Linked DNA regions of Flammeovirga agarivorans. Each later gene encodes a partner of the first gene's protein in a complex. Links are inferred from orthologs where the notes say so. Each region holds a gene or a part of one and is shown on either strand. Other genes may lie near its edges.

Region 1 (3,324 bases):
TTCTTCTCTTCTTGGTTCAAATTCTATCTTATGACATTGTACTCCTTGTACTTCTACTTTTTTAGGTTGAAGCGTGTAATCATAATAATTTCTCCATTCTGAAGTGATAGGAGAAATGAATTGCTTATTCAAAAAGGAGAAGGAATTTTGATATAAATTAAAATCGACGAACGACGATCCAACAATTTGTGATACCATTTCATCATCATCCGGGCCTAAACTTTGAATCCTCGATTTTTTGATGACTTCAGTTTTTGCATCTGGATTCCTTATATAATAAACATCAGAAAGGGTTTCAGAGGAGAAAATAGGGATAATGGGTTTTCCGTTTTTATCTTTGATCGGTTCAAATGTTTTATATGAATCTAGAATGTCTTTAACAACTTTCTTCTTTTTGAAATTTTCATTGACATTGCCTACCCAAATATCAGTCTTTGTATAACTACCATATTGATAAGCCTTTAAGTCTCTTACATCATTTCTATTTTTATACTTTTGTACATTTCTTAAGATTGCCCAAGCAGGGTTTTCCCATTTTCTTGACTTAATAACTACTTCTTCTAATTCAGTTGCAGACTCTTTGAGTTTTATTATGATTTTTTTCTCTTTTCCTCCTTTGGCAATTTTCTTTTTACATAATTCATATCCAGTAAATTTTGCAACTATAGTATTGTTTGCTGAAACATCTTTTACTTTAATTGTGAATAGACCATTGATATCGGTGAGAGAACCATTCGTAGTTCCTTCAATAAACACACTGGCATAAGGAATAGGATCGTTTGTTTTTGCATCGATCACTTGCCCTTTAATGAAAAACTCTTGAGCAAAAGTGACTTGAAATGAAAACAACCAACCAAGAAGAATAGTGAGTAAAAAGTGGCTTTGTAAGTTGAATCTCATGAAAAAAATCAGTAAAATCAATTACTGAGGTTTGATAATTTGATAAATAGAATCTTGAAATAGAATGATGTACCTTCAAATTGTTGAGGTATATATGCAAAATATCAAAAAGTATGTTTGAACAAAAGAATATGTCTTTACTTTTTTAAATCTTCATTAAAACCCTCTATTTATTATCACTTTTCTCTTTCTTTTAGGGATAATGTTGAGGATTGATTAAATTGCCGCTTCATTTTTGAAAAGAAACTATGCTAGCACTTATTTTTTATCTTCCTTTCATTTTAGTATTTGCTCTTGTTGGAGTTTATGCAGAACGTAAAGTATCTGCATGGATGCAAGATAGAATGGGGCCTGTAAATGTTGGACCAAAAGGTCTATTACAAACATTGGCAGATATCCTTAAGCTAATGATGAAAGAGGATGTAATTCCGAAAGTTGCAGATAAGCCAATATTTAAAGTTGCACCCATCTTAATTTTTATGCCTGTATTCTCAGCATTTGCTGTAATGCCTTTTACCAATGGTATTTATGGGTCAGATTCTAACGTAGGTGTATTTTACATTCTTGCAATTTTATCTCTAGAAGTTTTAGGAATTATAGCTGCAGGTTGGTCTTCAAATAACAAATACTCATTGTACGGAGCAATGCGTTCTGCCGCCCAGATGGTTTCTTATGAAGTCCCGTTAGGCTTAGCTGTATTGTGTGTAGTAATGACTGCACAGACTTTAAATACAGAAGTAATTTCTCTTCAACAGGGAATTCTATCTCCAGATACTAATTATCTTTTTGGAATAAAAGCCTTGGGTATTGATGTGACTGGGCTTGGAGGCTTTTTGAATTGGAATATTTTCAGGAGCCCGTTCTTATTGGTAGCCTTCGTGATATTCTATATTTCATCTCTAGCGGAAGCGAATAGAGCACCTTTTGATTTACCAGAGGCTGAATCAGAAATTATTGCAGGTTATCATACCGAATACTCAGGAATGCGTTTTGCCTTTATGATGTTGGCAGAATATGGTGTAATGTTACTGGGCTGTGTGTTCGCAACGGTATTGTTTTTAGGTTCTTGGAACACACCATTTATTAATATAGGCCCCGTGAAATTAGCAGATTGGACTACTGGTGTAGCGGGAGAAATGTCAGGTTATCTTTGGGGGTTTGTATGGTTAATGAGTAAAACCATCTTTCTTGTTTTTGTACAAATGTGGATTCGTTGGTCATACCCAAGGTTAAGAGTGGATCAGCTGATGTCCCTATGTTGGAAATACCTTACTCCGGCAGGGTTAATACTTGTATTTATTACCGGAGTATGGCGTTTATTGATGATCTAAATTTCAAATAAGGTTTTTAGAGCCATCCATAAGTCTCTCTTTTTCTCTACATCCAAAAGGAGCTTGGTTAAACTGTCGGCTGCAACCGCAGGTTTTCCATCAATCTCTGTAGGGACATATTTAGGTACAGACTCACTGGATAGTGGACTCTCGTTCTTATTGATAAAATATAAATAATATTGAGGAGACAACTTTTCTATTAATTTAGGAAGGTTGTCTTTTTGTTCTAAAACATTGATAACAGCTACTTCTTGTAGTGTTAATTGCAGTGCACCAATTATTTTTAACAGAAGTTGAAATTCTTTGCTTCTAAATATATCCACACCGCTATGCTCAATGAAAATAGTGATATATCGCTTATTTTCACCATAATAATCAGTAGGTAATTGTTTCTTAATTGCCTTTTTGATAGGTGTAGCAACAACAGGAGTAGGTGATGTTTTCTTCTCCTTTATCTCTTGTTCATCTCCTGTAGTGTTTAGTTGATCTAACTCTTCTTCAGGAATTTCTATATCCTCTAATTCTTCAGGGAAGAGGTATAGTGTATCGAACATCTGTGATAAAAATCCTAATTCATTTTCTTTATCCATAACCTCAAAGGTAAAGAATTTTCTAATTTATTAGGTTGAAATATTCTGTAAGAATTAATCCCGCCTTCCTAATATTTATATAATATTACCTAAAATCTTTCCTATTTTTTTTGATATATAATATTTACAATTATTTTTGGTCTGAAATTTTTTAGAAACCTAATCGAAAAATTAGATTATGACTTTTAGTGCTCAATTAAAGCAGGTTGGAAAGATCGCGTTGGCATGTGGTTTAGCTACTACAATGGTGGCATGTGGCGGTGCTTCTGATTCGTCAAAAAAAGAAGAAGCAAAAAAGGAAATCGCAGCACAAAAAGCGGCTTCTGCAGATTTTAATATCATCTTAAATAATGCTCCAGACCCAACTTCTATTCCAGTATTATTAGAAAGAAGTGGTGCTGAATTCGATGCATCTTTACTGAACTCAAAAGATAAAGTAAAATCATATACATTATCAGAAGCAGCATCAGCTTTAAACTTTGGTGTTTATATTTCTGATATCG
Region 2 (3,182 bases), on another replicon or contig:
CATCGTTGTATATATTAATACCACTAAGGTCAAACCTAGCTTTGTAATCATTTAATTGTTGAATAGAAATAAATTCTAATTGGCTATTTTTTTGAGCGAATACACTACAAAAACTAAGAGTTAATAAAAAGGTTAAATAATTTTTCAAAAGTTATTGTATTTAAAGCATTTCTTCAACTTCCTCTTGCCATTGCAATGCTCCGACATCTGGAGGAGTTGTTCTATTATTTCCGATTTGATCCGTTGTTATTCCTTCAATAGCTACCCCAAACCCTCTTGCTGGACTGTCGTCGGCCAGTTGAAAGTTATATGAATAAGGATACCTGAAGTAAGGATCTTGATTTAATAAATTATCTTCTGTTGAGATTTCTTGGCTTTCTGTTTTTAAAATATTATTTGTAATACTTTTTTCTACTACACCCTCAGAGATCAAAAATTCATTAGATAATGACCCCCAAATGATGTTATTTATAAATGTAAGTTGAATATCTTCTTTTTCACTTTCAAATGCTACTGATGGTCTTTCTCTGAAAAAACCAGTATTTGAATTTACTACAGTATTGTAAAGAAACTCACAATTACCTCCAGATGCATGTGCATAGGCATAGCTAATGGTATGACTTATAATAGTGTTAACGACTTTTACATCTGCATTAATCACAGACACACCTACTTGAGATATATTCTGTATTGTCGAATTTTCGATATGAAGATCTACGTCAGTATCATTATCTGGATGATATATATATAATCCAAACGTGGCATTTCTCAAAAATGTTCCAAAGATCTTATTATCATGACTTAAAGAATCATAGATAATGCCCCCCCATTGTCCAGGTGCATTTTCATACTGATTATCTAAACGAATACTTTCTAGTCTAACAGAGTCTTCAGTAGTCCCTAGCAATTGCAATGAACCACTTACTAATAACTTAGCATCGTTATCAAAAATAATTCTAGTACCTGCCTCTGCTGTTAAAGATGATGTTTGTTCGATATACAGTGAATCTATAATAACATAGGGTCTTCCTTTTGTCCATACAACATCACCAAACACAATTGGGCCTCCAGATATATAAAAAGGGTCTTCTGAAAATGCATTTAGCGTAACATTCTGTCTGTTACCATTGGTAAAGAAATTAACTTCAGCGTTGTATTCTAATATTTCTGATTGATCCTGATAGGGTATATTCGCTTCAGCAAGGATAAGCATACTATCCCCACCTCTTAAAAAAGTATTTTCCACTTTTTCAGTAGCAAAACCGTTGATCAACAACCCATAAATACTATTAGGATCACTTAAAGATATTTCTGAGATATTCACGGCGTTATTGGTTCTATTGTAGACCATAAAACGCTTTGTGATACTCGTCATATCAATATTTTCATCTTCTTTTGAAGTAAAAAGAGTATCAAAATATACTGTATCCACAGAAAACTCCAAGTTAAACCCTGGATCCGTTGATATTACCTCATCTTCTGGAGTACAAGAGTAACAGAACGAAAAAATAGCTGCTATAATTACGGTATATATGTATTCTTTTTTCAAAATTAGATTATTGGTATTTTTTATTAAAAGCTTCGTAAGGTGATTTATCAAAGTCTTTCTTTTCCTGAATTGGTTTGACTGAAGAAGGTTTTACCCAATCTAAATAGCCTTTACGCCATACATAAGCTAAACCTAAAATCAATATTCCTACAAATAAAAAAATCTCTACTAAAGCAAACCATCCCCATTTTCCTCCTGTTTCTGCAATTTTTCCAGCATCGCCAAAAACAGTTGCCCATGGAAATAAGAAAAGTATCTCAACCTCAAATAGTAAGAATACCAAAGCTACAATATAAAATCGGATATTAAAGCTTCCCCATGCAGAACCTAAAGGGTCTTCACCACTTTCATATGTAGTCAACTTTTCATGATTTGGTCGACTAGGTCGTAATAAGAAAGCTGTAAATAAGCCTCCTAATGAGAAAATTACTGCCACAATTACGAATAACAGTATATTCCCGAAGTCTGTTAGCATTTGATTACCCATAAATATAGAAAAAATCAACTCTAAGTGTTTCTTTTGTGTAAATTTCGATAAAAATACTAACCATATAGACACTATCATAACATGACCGTACTTTTTGAAACTTTTTCGGAGTGGAAAGACTACTGCGAAAAGAAAAATGCACCTCTTTACAAACCTGTTTTGGAATATGAAATCCGAGAAAAGGAACGTACAAGCGAAGAGATCAAAACTGCTTTAACACAAGCATTTGCTGTAATGAAAGATGCTGTAAAAACAGGACTTTCAGAAGATATGACTTCACGATCAGGAATGATTGAAAATGGAGGTAAAAAGGTATATAAATCTCCGATTAATGTTCTATCGGAAGAATTTAAACTTTTAGTAGCAAGAGCCCTTGCCGCAAAAGAGGTAAACTCTTGTATGGGTAGAGTGGTTGCTGCCCCAACTGCTGGTGCATCTGGTATTCTACCAGGTGTCTTGGTTACTCTTCAGGAAATACATCAAATTGATGATGAAAAGATTCATGAAGCCTTATTAATATCAGCAGGTATTGCATTAATAATGGAGAAAAAATCTGGAATTGCAGGAGCTGTTGGAGGATGTCAAGCAGAAACAGGTACTGCTGCCGCTATGGCTTCGGGTGCTATTACCTATTGTTTAGGTGGTGATATTGATATGATATTTAATGCTGTTGCCATCACTACGCAATGTATGCTAGGTTTAGTTTGCGACCCAGTTGCTGGCTTGGTAGAAGTGCCATGTGTTGTAAGAAATGCGAGCGCTGCTGCTATTGCCAATTCATCCGCTCAGATTGCAATCGCTAATGTTAGCGGTGTTATTCCTGTAGACGAATGCGTTGATGCCATGGGAGAAGTAGGCCAAAGTATGGAAGATCGATATAAAGAAACTGCATTAGGAGGCTTAGCTGCAACTCCTACTGGTAAGAGTATTTCTAAGAAAGTGTTGATTTCTGATATTGATATCATAGATTCTTCTGAAGAATAGGCATAAAAAAAGGCTGATTTACATATAAACATTATGCAAATCAGCCTTCAATATATATACTTATAGACTAAATATATCCTTGAAATTTTTTACTCAATTCTAGCTTGTTTCTTTCTCTTTCTTCTACAGTGAAAAGTTCTAAGTTTTTTAAAGCAACTTCGA

The links. Proteins that work in one complex are often made in the same cells at the same time.
Region 2: the proteins of HGP29_RS23440 (region 1) and HGP29_RS00500 are in contact, whole or in part, in a cryo-EM structure (PDB 6KHJ), measured with the Thermosynechococcus vestitus proteins. The link is inferred for Flammeovirga agarivorans from one-to-one orthologs. Residues at the interface, in WP_126985484.1 of Thermosynechococcus vestitus: Gln8, Lys26, Trp29, Leu30, Pro33, Met34, Met37, Leu38, Leu83, Ile84, Phe85, Lys86, Glu87, Asp88, Val89, Leu90, Pro91, Ala92, Thr100, Ala104, Val107, Ile108, Phe111, Leu112, Tyr114, Ile115, Ile125, Ser126, Leu128, Phe133; in WP_126986108.1 of Thermosynechococcus vestitus: Gly6, Tyr7, Glu8, Tyr9, Phe10, Gly12, Phe13, Leu14, Ile16, Cys17, Ser18, Pro21, Ala24, Leu25, Ala27, Ser28, Leu31, Arg32, Pro33, Ser35, Arg40, Leu41, Thr42, Thr43, Tyr44, Glu45, Ile51, Gly53, Ala54, Trp55.

Annotation. Positions count from the first base shown.
Region 1 is NZ_JABAIL010000010.1:103,859-107,182, reverse strand. What follows is about bases 325-3,189. They hold HGP29_RS23440 (complex I subunit 1/NuoH family protein), read left to right. Parts: upstream 325-1,148; coding sequence 1,149-2,231; downstream 2,232-3,189. Other genes in these bases: HGP29_RS23430 (hypothetical protein), read left to right, coding at 3,000-3,189; HGP29_RS23435 (hypothetical protein), read right to left, coding at 2,228-2,821; HGP29_RS23445 (DUF5686 and carboxypeptidase-like regulatory domain-containing protein), read right to left, coding at 325-900. Also shown: more of HGP29_RS23445, read right to left, coding at 1-324; more of HGP29_RS23430, read left to right, coding at 3,190-3,324. UniProt on the Escherichia coli protein: NDH-1 shuttles electrons from NADH, via FMN and iron-sulfur (Fe-S) centers, to quinones in the respiratory chain. The immediate electron acceptor for the enzyme in this species is believed to be ubiquinone.
Region 2 is NZ_JABAIL010000001.1:102,475-105,656, reverse strand. What follows is about bases 291-3,013. They hold HGP29_RS00500 (NADH-quinone oxidoreductase subunit A), read right to left. Parts: upstream 2,025-3,013; coding sequence 1,557-2,024; downstream 291-1,556. Other genes in these bases: sdaAA (L-serine ammonia-lyase, iron-sulfur-dependent, subunit alpha), read left to right, coding at 2,118-3,013; HGP29_RS00505 (hypothetical protein), read right to left, coding at 291-1,549. In the rest of the region: HGP29_RS00510 (SdiA-regulated domain-containing protein), read right to left, coding at 1-148; more of HGP29_RS00505, read right to left, coding at 161-290; more of sdaAA, read left to right, coding at 3,014-3,020; HGP29_RS00490 (hypothetical protein), read right to left, coding at 3,088-3,182. UniProt on the Escherichia coli protein: NDH-1 shuttles electrons from NADH, via FMN and iron-sulfur (Fe-S) centers, to quinones in the respiratory chain. The immediate electron acceptor for the enzyme in this species is believed to be ubiquinone.